Regions from separate parts of the Bacillus seohaeanensis genome, predicted to be linked through region 1. Evidence: riboswitches for the same ligand, from Rfam matches in the RefSeq annotation. Region 1 holds a riboswitch; each other region holds the start of a gene.

Region 1 (3,156 bases):
GCAACAATCTTAAGGTTAAAATGTTTGAAATATGTATGTTTCCTTGTTTGATTTTAAAAATAAAGGGAGTGACTCGCTAATTAATGGAGAAATATAATGAACAAATATAAAAAAGCTACATTGTAGAGCATTGTGCTCTACAATGTAGCTTTTTAAGTTAGAATAATTACCCCGTAAATGCCAAATTGGTTCAACTAACTGTCAGTAGAGATGGAAAAAACTTACTGATTGAAGTTTTACTTTATTTCGCCCAAGTAATTAAATCATGGATGTCAAGACGATCTGTTTTACGTGCTTCTTTTAACGGTTTCCCAATCGTAATAAGCATAACCGGTATATACCGATCAGATACATTGAATTCTTCCATTAATTTAGCTGGGTCAAATCCACCGACAGGGCATGAATCCCAGCCTTTTGCTTTCGCTGCAAGCATAAGTTGCATAGCAGCTAATGAAGCATTTAAGAAAGCTGCATCTCTTGGGTATTCTTTACGTCTGTAGGCACCCTCAATTTGTCCTCTTAAAATTTCTTTTAACTCTGGAGTCATTTCGCCTCTTTCAATGGAAGGGTCAAAGACTTTGTCCGTATTTTTGTTCGCTTCAAGGTCACCTAAGATTGCTACAACTGCAGAAGCATCAGCAAATTGTTGTTGATTAAAAGTGATTGGTAGAAGTCTTTGTTGTAATTCTTTATTATCAAAAACTAAAAACTGCCAATGCTGCAGATTCCAAGCAGAGGGAGCTCTTCCGGCAACTTCAAGAATTTCTAGAAGTTCTTCACGAGGAATTTCTAAGTTAGGGTCGTACACTTTTGTAGAACGTCTTTCTCTTGCTATATTAAAAAAATCAGTCATTATGGTAACCTCCTAGTTGTAAAGTTCACAACAGCTACGTGTCAACTTGATAATGATCGCGTAGTGCCATGAGAATAAATATACTATATTTTTGTATGTTACTTCTAAGTTTCCCTTTGTAAGTAGAAAACAATGACAACTATAATTTCCCCTTTTATTTAAGTCAAGTAATATGTTCAATGAATAATCAAATGTTTTGTATTAACTTTTGTCCTAAGTAGGAAGCAGGTTTTCTATTATAAGCAGTGCTGCACAGGAGTCATTATAAAAGTATTATTTGGAGGATCTAATCGTTTTAAAAATATTGATCAACAACTACCAGAAATTAGCGCTTCTTAAAGAGCGCTTTCTTGCATGTAAATAAAGAAAAAATTCCGCACTTACTAAAGCTTTACTTTATATTTGACATAAAACCAACTTCTATAGTAGGATTACTAAGAAAGAAAATAACTGAATATTCTTATCGAGAGAGGCAGAGGGACTGGCCCGATGAAGCCCAGCAACCAATAGTAATAGATTGGTGCTAATTCCAGCAGAGCATTTGGTTCTGAAAGATAAGAGAGGATACTAACAAACTTCTTCTTATCTGAAGAGGTTTTTTTAATACCATTTATTAAAAATTACCTCATTGTTTCACCACTTAGTTAATTTAGGGAGATGAGTTAAATATGAAATACGGATTTTGGTTACCAATATTTGGTGGGTGGTTAAGGAATGTAGAAGACGAGAAAATGCCACCAACTTTCGAATACGCAAAAGAAGTAATCCAATCAGCAGAAAAATGGGGATATGATACGACGCTGATTGCCGAATTGTATCTTAATGATATAAAAGGACCAGAGAGTCCATCATTAGAAGCATGGTCTACGGCTGCGGCACTTGCAGCAGTTACAGAGAAAATCGAAATCATGGCAGCAGTCCGTCCCGCTTTTCATAATCCAGCAGTGACGGCTAAAATGGCTGCGAATATTGATAATATAAGTAATGGTCGTTTTACACTTAATGTTGTTTCTGCTTGGTGGGAAGGAGAAGCACGCCAATATGGTGGTGCATTTACGGAACATGACGAGCGCTATGACCGTACAGAGGAATTTATTGATGTTTTAAAAGGTCTATGGGAAGAAGAACAGTTTTCTTATAATGGAAAGTTTTATAATGCAGAGAATGCTCATCTATCACCTAAACCAATTCAAAAGCCAAATCCTGTTTTATATGCAGGTGGTGAAAGTCCAAGAGGAAAGCAAACAATTGTAGAAAAATGTGATGCGTATGTTATGCATGGGGGAACGGTAGAAGAAATAGAAACAAAAGTAAAGGATATGAAGGAACGACGCGAGCAGGCTGGAAAAACACCATTCCAATCATTTGGTATGGCTGCCTATGTTGTTTGCCGCGATACGGAAGAAGAAGCACAAGCAGAGATTGATCGTATTACCGATGTGAAAGAATCTAGCGCCTATTCAGGGTATAAAGACTTCGTTGGAAAGTCACAATTAGAACAGCAAGTAAAGCTTTATGATTATTCTGTTTCCAATCGTGGTTTACGTCCGAATCTAATTGGAACACCAGAACAAGTAGCAGATAAAATCATTGCTTACGAACGTGCAGGAATTGATTTATTACTTCTTCAATTTTCTCCTCAATTGGAAGAGATGGAACGTTTCTCACGAGACGTTATGCCACTAGTTGAAGCTAAACGCGCTGTCGTAAGTAATTAAAGAATCGCAATTTTAAAAACTGCTTTTCTTTTTGGCTGTTTTCTAAAAGAGTGTTGCTTTTAACAATAGTTGAAAACACAGAGTGAATGGGAGTGGAAAGGAACGGTCCATTTCCCACAAACAATAAACTTTACGAAAACAGCCTTCTTTTATCATTACAGAGAAAAAATCTTAAATAAAACGGGGTTTAAGCTATGAGTAAAATATATGTTATCCATGAAAATAATGAATGGACAAATCATCTTACTAAACGATTAGATGAAGAGGGATTACCGTATGAAGAGTGGTTTTTAGGACAGGGGATCGTCGACTTAAATGAGAAACCTCCTGAAGGAGTATTTTACAATAGAATGAGTGCTTCTTCTCATACACGCGGGAATAGGTACTCACCGGAGCTGACGGATTCTGTGCTTACTTGGTTAGAGCAACACAACCGTCTTGTTATTAATGGAACAGATGCACTTAAATTAGAATTAAGTAAAGTGAAGCAATATATGGCTTTAGAGGCTGCAGGAATTAAAACTCCTAAGACACTGGCAGCAGTTGGGAAAGAACAAATAATTGAAGCGGCAAAAAAATTGAATA
Region 2 (3,156 bases), on a different contig from region 1:
TCGAGTACTCTCCAACCAAGAAGGAGGACCCCAACAGCAACAAATATTCCTCCTATCCATTTTCCTTCTTCAATGGACCAGTATCCCGCTCCAACTATTGGCCCTACAGCATTTGCTACATTATTCATCCCTGCAGAAAATGCTTCAATAAATCCTGCAATAACAAGAAGCCACATTATCCATCCCGATTTTTCCCAATGGCTTTTCCGTCGTTCATATTTCTTGAAAAATCTTTTAAATAGATAAGCAAAAGTAAAGGCAATAACCGGAACAATAAACCAAAATGAAATAATTTGAAGCAACTGCAGCACATATAAGCTCTGTAGTGAAACTCCTACACCGACCACTGCCCCGACGGTTACTTCACTAGTTGATAAAGGAATACCTAAAAGATTTGCCAAAAACAGTGACAGAGTAGAAGAAAGTAATATAATGACAACAATTTTTATGGACAGTAAATCGGTAGAAATGATTCCTTTTCCGATTGTTTTTATTACTTCTCCGCCGCCTATTGTTGCACCGAGAAAAATGGCTATAGCACAAACAATTAATGCGACTCGAGCTTTTTTTATTGCTCCAGACCCATAGGCAATGCCAATAGCGGCGGCTGCTCCGCTTGCCCCAATATTAATGGCAAAAAAACAGCTAATGATAATCGCAAGCCACACCATACTATCTGCCACTTACATCTTCATGTAATCCGCATTCTAGCTTGCTTTGACCTTGCCATCTACCGGATCTAAAATCATCTTCTTTAATGGCAGGAACCGTGCAATGGGAACATCCAATACTTGGATATCCTTTATCATGCAAGACGTTATAATCAAGGTCTTTACGATGCGCATAGCGCCAAATATCTTTCCATGTCCAGTGAATAAGTGGGCAAATTTTTATATTTTTGAACTTATGGTCCCGATTAACAAAATTAGTATTTTGTCTTGTTGGAGATTGTTCTCTTCTTAATCCAGAAATCCATGCTTCTTTGGTTGATAAAATGTCCTGTAATGGAACTACTTTTCGAAGGTGACAGCATTGATTCGGATCACTTTTCCATAATTCTTTTCCGTATTGTTTTTCTTGTTCTTGCAGAGAAATCTTTGGTTCTACTAATTTAATCGATAATGTTGGATATCGTTTTTTTACTTTTTCAATAACATCGTACGTTTCTTGAAAATGAACATTGGTATCTAAGAAAAATATCGATGCATCCTGTTTGACACGAGAAATTAAATCGATTAAAACGATTCCCTCTATTCCAAAACTACATGCATAAATAATATCTTCTGATTTATACGAAGAGTAGGCCCATTCTAAAACGTCAAGAGCACCCTTCGTTTCGTTATCTGTTAAAAAGTTTTTTTCAATATCGCTTGATTGATAGGTAATCATACCCCAGAACCTCCTTCCTACTTCCTTTTTTCAGCAAAGGCCTCTAGCCAATAGCACTAGACAAACCGAAATGTGAAAGTGGCTTGCCTCTAGCCGATGGAACTAGACAATAAAAAAGAGGCAGTTTTAAACGAAAGAGTACTATCTCCTTCGATTAAAACCGCCTCTAGTTTCTCTAGTCAGCAAGTTACTTTAAACGTAATTTTTCATTCTTTTCTAGTTGAATAATCTTTCCATCTTGGATAACGAGCGTGATAGATCCGTATTTCATTGGCTCGAGCATCTTTTCTAGTCTGTCAATTGCTTCCTGGAAGTTGTTGTCAGTCATTCCTGCAGTCCTCCTAACCATGTAAAATAAAAAAACCTTCCCATTTGGAAAGACTGTAGGATAAAATATTCCTAACTTATCTTCCAAAATGGTTACCATTTTGCTGGATGTAGCACCTTGCTTTTAGCAGGTTGCCGGGCTTCGCAGGGCCAGTTCCCTCCGCCTCTCTGGATAAGTATGACTGTTATGTTTCCAAATTTTACACACAATTCAGTAAAAAGTCAACCCGAGTTTTTCGATAGGAATTAAATATTTTAAAAAAGGTTCTATTTTACTATTTTGGAAGGGTTTTCACAATGTGCTAATGGATAAAAGTGGGTATATAAGCATCATAACTCTGCGTTCAGAGTACTTGGAGCAGACAAAAAAATAGTAGTCGTATAAGTATTTCCCACTTACACGGCTACTACCTTTTTTACTTATTTAACAACTTTTCTGACTCACGAATTAATTCTTCCATCAATTCTGGAACGGAAAGTTTTTTAGCAAGCTGAGGACTTTGTCCAGACCAAAGCGACATATACTCTGGATTATTTCTTGCTTTGGAAGCACTCCTTATTTCTTTTGTTAACGTATTTTGAACAGGAAACGGCGGCAAGAAATGCTGTTTGTCTTGAAAGTCTTTTATAAATTTATTATTAATTCCTCTTGCCCATTTTCCTGAAAATGCTTTCGTCATCGTTGTGTTTTCTTCCGATGAATTTAGAATTGCTTCTTTGTGGATGGGATGAGCACCACTTTCATGACAAGTTAAAAAAGCTGTCCCCATCTGTACGCCCTCTGCACCTAAACATACAGAAGCAGCTATTCCCCTTCCATCCATTATTCCGCCTGCTGCAATTACTGGAATAGTCACACTGTCAGCTATTTGTGGAATTAAAGACATTAAACCAATCATTCCACTATCCTCATTTTCCTGAAAACTCCCGCGATGACCTCCAGCTTCACTTCCTTGCGCAACAATAGCATCGACACCCATTTTTTCATTAAATACAGCCTCTTGTACGGTTGTAGCAGTGCCAATAATCGTTATTCCCTGTTCTTTTAATAAGGTGAGAATTTCTTTGGGTGGAAGTCCGAAAGTAAAAGAAACGATAGAAACTCTCTCTTCAATAAGAACATTGATTTGATCATGAAACATTTTTCTTGCCTTTTCTCCAGGCATAACCTCAGGGTTATATGTTTCTAATGAAAATAATGAGCGATAAGGTTCTAATAACTTGTAACCATCTAGCATCTCCTTTTCTGTACAGTAAAACTCATTTGGAACGAACAGGTTTACGGCAAATTTTCGTTGTGTTCGTTTCTTGATGTCTTTTATTTGATTCTGGAGCTGTGAAGGCGTCATATAACCAGCTCCAACCATCCCTAGCCCTCCATTATCCGATACAGCTGAAACTAGTTCTGAAGTTGTTATCCCCCCTGCCATTGGTGCTTGA
Region 3 (3,156 bases), on a different contig from region 1:
GAATAAAAGGTGTAAACGGGCTTAGAAGCCTTTTCTCCCTGTTTATTCCGAAATAAAAAGCCTGCACTGACCTATTGGTCGATGCAGGCTGAAATAGTTATGCTACTTTTTTCCGTGTGAACTTCGGAAAGTCCAAATAGATTGCTATTATACCACATATGGCAATGAGGATTGGATAAAATGCATAGGAAAGGATACTAACAGGGGAAATTCCCGCTACTTCCGCTGCAACTAGCATTTGTGCCCCGTAAGGAAGCAACCCCTGAACAGCACAGGAAAAAATGTCTAAAATACTTGCTGATTTACGACGATCAACTTCGTACTTGTCCGCAATGTTTTTTGCTAGAGGACCGGCAATAATAATAGAGATAGTATTGTTGGCAGTTGAAAGATTAGTAGAACTGACCAACCCAGCCATTGCAAGTTGTGCCCCTTTATGCGAACGAACATTTCTTGTCATATAGTAAAGTAACGCTTGGATACCACCGTTATGACGAATGATTTCGACAACACCACCGATAAGCATAGCGAGAAAGGCGGTTTCTCCCATACCAAGCATTCCTTCCGTTATACTTTGAAGGTAGGAAGAAAATGTGAAGCTCCCATCAATAAAACCGATGATCCCGGAAAGTAAAATACCTCCAAGTAAGACGACGAACACATTCAATCCAATGAGTGCTCCAATCAAAACTCCCAAGTAAGGAATAATTTTTATCGCATCGAAGTCACCAACATTAACTGTCGTTTGATTCCCTTGTGTCATAATAAGCAAAATAATAACCGTTACAATTGCTGCAGGTAAGACGATGAAAAAGTTTACTTTGAATTTATCTTTCATTTCAGTTTGTTGTGTTCTAACAGCTGCAATTGTCGTATCGGAAATAAACGATAAGTTGTCACCAAACATAGCTCCTCCGATAACCGTTGCCATCGCTAGTGTGGAAGAAATATCTGTTTGTGTACTAATGCCAAGTCCAATCGGTGCAAGTGCAGCAATTGTTCCCATCGAAGTCCCCATCGAAAGCGAGACGAATGCAGCGATAATGAACAAGCCTGCAATCAACATGTTTTCTGGGATAAAAGATAATGAAAGGTTTACCGTAGAATCCACTGCACCCATTCTACTAGCAGACTCAGAAAAGGCCCCTGCTAATAAAAAGATAAATACCATAATGATAATATCTGTGTGACCAGTACCCTTCGCGAACAATTCAATTTTAGTAGAAAGCGATTCTTTCCTGTTCATCACTAAGGCTACAATAGCAGCGATTAATATAGCTGCAAGTACTGGAAAAGCATAAAAGTCCCCGGTAATAATCCCTGCACCTAAAAACAACGCAATAAATATAACTAATGGCAGTAAAGCCAACAAACTACCTTTTTGAGAATCCAAGTTAAGCACTCCTTTTTAATTTTCATGTTGTCTAGCTTCAGCGAGCTAAACGAGCCACTTCCGCTTTTCGCTTGTCTAGCTCCAGCGGCTAGCTCGCTGTGAAAAAGATGATTACCCTCAAAAGGCAAAAGACGCCTTTGGAGGGTAATCCCTATTTTCTTCGCGAGCTAAACGAGCCACTTCCGCTTTTCGCTAAAAAAACCCCTTCTAATAAGAAGAGGTTTCCACAATAAAAAGAAACGCTCTTCTTATCGTTCAAGCTACTTGCTTGCTGGATGTGGCACAGCACTCATAAAGAGTCCGCTGCCGAGGCTTCATTGGACCAGTCCCTCCGCCTCTCTGGATAAGAAGAAAATCGTATATATTAAAATTCCTTCCCATACTTTAATGCGTTTCAGAGAAAAAGTCAAACGGAAACAGTTGGATATTGATCTTTGTGCTTAATAGACGTTCCTTCTGTTCTTAACAATGGAGGTATGATTTTACATAAAAAGGTAGTTTGTCCAGAAAACCAAAGAATTTGTCTAGAAAAGATAGAAAGGTGTCCAATAAATCAATAGAATTGTCTAGAATAATAGAGAAAGTGTCCAGTAACCCCTAAACTTTGTCCAATAATAGATTCAAGAATGTTTATTCCACTATCTACAGGCTTTTTCATGTTAAATACTAGCAACAAGTGGAGAAGCAATACTCATAAAAGAAAGAAAAAAATGTTATTTACATTCCAGCAGTATCCATCTAATATTAGACTGATAATGTAAAATAATGTTTATGTTTATAAAAGTCCAGCATTTTAGGAAAAGCTTCAGGGGGATACAGAATGAATAAATCTAATCGTAACCAGATTTTCACATTAAAAGGCTTTTATTTACTTACCTTTTTTGGTGTCGGAAGTCTTACTCCATTATTAAGTGTGTATTTAAGTGAAGTAGCGCATCTTAGTGGTTCGCAAATAGGGACGATTATGTCGATTGGGCCCATTGTGATGATCTTTTTCCAGCCACTTTGGGGGATGGTGAGTGACAAAACAAATCGACCTACACTGGTTCTTGGGATTACGACCTTTTTAGCAGGAGTGTTTGCACTAGGATATTTACCAGTAGGAAATTATATTGGCTTTTTTCTTGTCGCTTTTTTAGTAGCAGTTTTTCAAAGTGCGATTATTCCAGTTTCAGATAGTATTAGCTTAAAGTATACAAGTAAAGTAGGGTATGATTACGGCAATATTAGGCTTTATGGTTCATTAGGCTTTGGATTGGCAGTTTTTTTAATGGGGCGGTTTTCAGAAGGGGCAATCGGTCCGACGATTATTTTCTACTCCTTCTTTGCCTGTTTGGTTATTGCAGCATTTATATCTATTGGGTTTCCTAAAGAGAAAGCAACGGTAAAATTAGATTTAAAAGCTGGGATAAAAGAGCTGTTTAAAATAAAAAGGTTTCTTTTATTCTTGGCAGTTACTTTTCTAGTGTTTGGTCCCAACCTTGCAAATAATACGTATTTTGGTTTGTTTGTAGAAGATTCTGGTGGAACATATGCTGGAATTGGGTTGGCGTTTTTGATAGCGGTACTATCGGAGGTGCCATTTATGAGATTGGCTGGAAACTGGATAAACAGGTTCGGCTTACTAACAGTGGCATTACTTGCGGGAGCTGCTTCCCTTATCAGATGGCTCTTTTATTTTACAGAACCAAGTTTATGGCTTGTGTACGGTTCTTCCGTTATGCAAGGGTTGGCAATTGGATTATTTATTCCTGCGGGGTTGC
Region 4 (3,156 bases), on a different contig from region 1:
TAATATCCGTTATTCCAATGGGGATCATTTTCAATACTTCTAATCCCAATATGATTAAAAGCAATTCCGTAATCACTTAATTCAGGAGTGACAGCTAATGGAAATATTTTCTGGACAAATTGAGGAAACATTAATCCCCACTCTAATGCTTGCATCCCGCCTAACGATCCACCAATAACAGCTTCAAGCTTTTTAATGCCAAGGGTTTGAAGAGCTGTATGCTGCGCACTCACCATATCTCTAATCGTTATTTCTGGAAAGTCAGGACCATATCTCTTCCCTGTTATAGGGCTAAGGGAGGCAGGTCCCGTAGACCCATCACATCCCCCTAGTACATTGAACGAAATAATTTGAAATTCATTTGTATCAATATAGCAACCTGGACCTACTAACCCTGCCCACCATCCTGGTTGATCATCGTCGCCACTTACAAGATGATTACCTGTTAATGCATGGCAAATCAAAATTACAGGACCGTTTATATTTCCACTTCTTTCATAAACTAAGTTGATATCTTTTAATATTTCTCCACTTTCTAACGTAAGAGCAGGTATTCGGATGGAGCTTACTATGGTGTCTTGAATTTTTTTATTCTCCATATTCGTTACCTCCTCCCGTTTAGATTTTTAATGAGAATTTTTTATACCGGTGATGCCGCTAGAGCTGCCTCAATTGCTTGATCCAATTCGTTAATTAAATCCTGTGGCGATTCGAGACCGATAGATAAACGAACCAAATCTTCCGTAACACCTGTAGACTTTAATTCTTCTGAATTCAGCTGTTGATGTGTCGTCGATGCCGGATGAATGATAAGCGATTTTGCATCACCAACATTTGCAACATGCGACCATAACTTAATATTGTCCACTACTTTACGACCAGCTTCTCTTCCACCTTTAATGCCAAACACTACAATTGAACCCGTTCCGTTTTTGAAATACTTCTGTGCTAAGTGATACGAAGGGTGTTCTCTTAATCCAGGATAAGAAACCCAATTGACTTCACTATGCGCTTGTAAATGCTCCGCAATCTTCACTGCATTTTGATTATGGCGTTCCACTCGCAAATGCAATGTTTCAAGTCCTTGTAAAAGTAAGAAAGCACTTTGTGGACTTAAGCAAGAACCAAAGTCTCTTAAAAGCTGAACCCTTAGTTTTGTAATAAATGCCGCTTCTCCTACATCTGTTGCGTAGCGGATGCCATTATAGCTGCGGTCTGGTTCTGTAAAGCCAGGGAACTTTTCACTATTCCAATCAAATTTCCCACCATCTACAACAATTCCGCCAATCGTTGTGCCGTGCCCACCGATCCACTTTGTTGCTGAGTGGATAACAATATCTGCACCCCATTCAATCGGCTTACATACATACGGAGTAGCAAAAGTATTATCGATGAGTAATGGAATTCCATTTTCATGCGCAATGTCTGCAACTTTTTCAATATCTAAAATATTTAAACTCGGATTACCGATTGTTTCTCCAAATAGCGCTTTCGTTTTCGGTGTGATGGCTTTTCGGAAGTTCTCTGGGTCAGAAGGGTCAACAAATTTTACTGTAATTCCATACTTCGGAAGCGTAACAGAAAATAGATTGTAAGTTCCTCCATAAAGATTCGTTGCTGCAACAATTTCATCACCTGCACCAGCAATATTTAACACTGCAAGTGAAATCGCCGCCATACCAGAAGAAACACCAAGTGCGCCAATTCCTCCTTCTAATAAAGCAAGTCGCTGTTCGAGTACATCGACTGTCGGATTCATAATTCGGGAGTAAATATTCCCTCCCTCTTCTAATCCAAATAACTTCGCTGCATGCTCCGTATTATCAAAAACATAGGAAGTAGTTTGATAGATTGGAACCGCCCTTGAACCTGTTTCCGGATCTGGCTGTTGTCCACCGTGAAGAAGTAACGTGTCAAAATCAAATGAATTTGTCATAAAAAAATTCCTCCTTAAGAAATTTGAGTTTTTATTAATTTTTTCTCTGGTGTTAGTTCAAATGGTGTAACAGTCAAATGCAATCTGTCATAGGTGCGTTCCTGCATTTCGTATAAAGCATTAATAAACGCCCTAATTTGATGCGTAGTGTATTGGGTAGATTCTTGATGAGTTAGGAAGATTTCAAGAGGAAGAATAAGAAAAACCCCCTTCCTAAGAAGAGGGTCTGTTTTTAAGGGATCCTCCTCTTATCTCCCAGGCAGCTTAATTGCCTGTAGGAATTAGCACCTTTTCAAGTACACGCAATCGTACTCGAAGGTTGCCGGGCTTCATCGGGCCTATTCCCTCCACCACTCTCGATAAGAGCATTCAGTTGTAAATAGTTAGTTATTCATGGCTTAAAGTGAATTATAAATTCTTCACTACTAATCGTCAAGAGAAAATTTAGAATTTTTTCATTCTTTCATTTTCCCAGCACAACTGCTAATCGAAATAAGTTGTTTGTTGTCGATTCGCCGATAAGTTGGGATTTTTCTTCGATATCAAAGGACTAGCCGCTCTAACTAGACAAACCATAAACAAGCAATAATCCAATATTATAGAAGACTAAATTTCCAAAGATTCCTTTATTGCTTTTTCAAATACCTGATTAATATCCCCAGCATCCTCAATACCTAGTGATATGCGGACAACATGTCTATTTATTCCGATTTTTTCTTGTGCTTCTTTTGAGAGTGCCCTGTGGGATGTAGTTACTGGATGGGAAACCGTTGTTTCAACACCCGCAAGTGAAGGAATAATTTTCACCCATTGAAGTGATGTAAAAAACTTCTCGATATTACACTTTTGAGAAAGCTCAATGGTAACAATTGCGCCATTCCCTTTGTTCGATAGCTCAGTTGGATAATAAACTTTCTCAATAGCATTATGTTTTTTCAATTGCTCTACCAGAGAATGAGCATTTTCCGTTTGTTTTGCCATTCGAAGCGCAAGAGTTTTCGTACCTCGAACTGTGAGCCATGCCTCAAATGGACTTAAATTCGCACCTAAATTCACTACTCTTTCTCTAGCTTTACTCACTAGATTTTCACTACCTACGAGCACACCTGCCGTTATATCACTGTGTCCTCCTAAATACTTCGTTGCACTGTGAGCTACAAGGTCTATACCTTCTACGTAAGGCTGTCGTAAAAATGGTGTGGCAAATGTGTTATCAATTA

The links. A riboswitch is a leader RNA that binds a small molecule or an ion and turns the genes downstream of it on or off. The one in region 1 is predicted to bind S-adenosylmethionine.
Region 2: linked by a shared signal. The riboswitch ahead of ACFSUL_RS15685 (YezD family protein) and the one ahead of ACFSUL_RS19935 (LLM class flavin-dependent oxidoreductase) in region 1 are both predicted to bind S-adenosylmethionine.
Region 3: linked by a shared signal. The riboswitch ahead of ACFSUL_RS00500 (Na+/H+ antiporter NhaC family protein) and the one ahead of ACFSUL_RS19935 (LLM class flavin-dependent oxidoreductase) in region 1 are both predicted to bind S-adenosylmethionine.
Region 4: linked by a shared signal. The riboswitch ahead of ACFSUL_RS01190 (O-acetylhomoserine aminocarboxypropyltransferase/cysteine synthase family protein) and the one ahead of ACFSUL_RS19935 (LLM class flavin-dependent oxidoreductase) in region 1 are both predicted to bind S-adenosylmethionine.

The regions. Positions count from the first base shown of each region.
Region 1 covers NZ_JBHUMF010000033.1:24,686-27,841, reverse strand. Annotated here, with positions in the region: gene ACFSUL_RS19940 (nitroreductase family protein) at 242-853, opposite strand; SAM riboswitch class I at 1,311-1,414, shown strand; gene ACFSUL_RS19935 (LLM class flavin-dependent oxidoreductase) at 1,522-2,571, shown strand; gene ACFSUL_RS19930 (ATP-grasp domain-containing protein) at 2,766-3,156, shown strand, end outside.
Region 2 covers NZ_JBHUMF010000031.1:470,153-473,308, reverse strand. Annotated here, with positions in the region: gene ACFSUL_RS15695 (inorganic phosphate transporter) at 1-683, opposite strand, end outside; gene ACFSUL_RS15690 (phosphoadenylyl-sulfate reductase) at 673-1,389, opposite strand; gene ACFSUL_RS15685 (YezD family protein) at 1,577-1,717, opposite strand; SAM riboswitch class I at 1,791-1,895, opposite strand; gene ACFSUL_RS15680 (NAD(P)H-dependent flavin oxidoreductase) at 2,133-3,156, opposite strand, start outside.
Region 3 covers NZ_JBHUMF010000001.1:96,168-99,323, forward strand. Annotated here, with positions in the region: gene ACFSUL_RS00500 (Na+/H+ antiporter NhaC family protein) at 98-1,393, opposite strand; SAM riboswitch class I at 1,639-1,743, opposite strand; gene ACFSUL_RS00505 (MFS transporter) at 2,214-3,156, shown strand, end outside.
Region 4 covers NZ_JBHUMF010000002.1:123,165-126,320, reverse strand. Annotated here, with positions in the region: gene metX (homoserine O-acetyltransferase MetX) at 1-599, opposite strand, end outside; gene ACFSUL_RS01190 (O-acetylhomoserine aminocarboxypropyltransferase/cysteine synthase family protein) at 641-1,936, opposite strand; SAM riboswitch class I at 2,182-2,302, opposite strand; gene ACFSUL_RS01185 (trans-sulfuration enzyme family protein) at 2,543-3,156, opposite strand, start outside.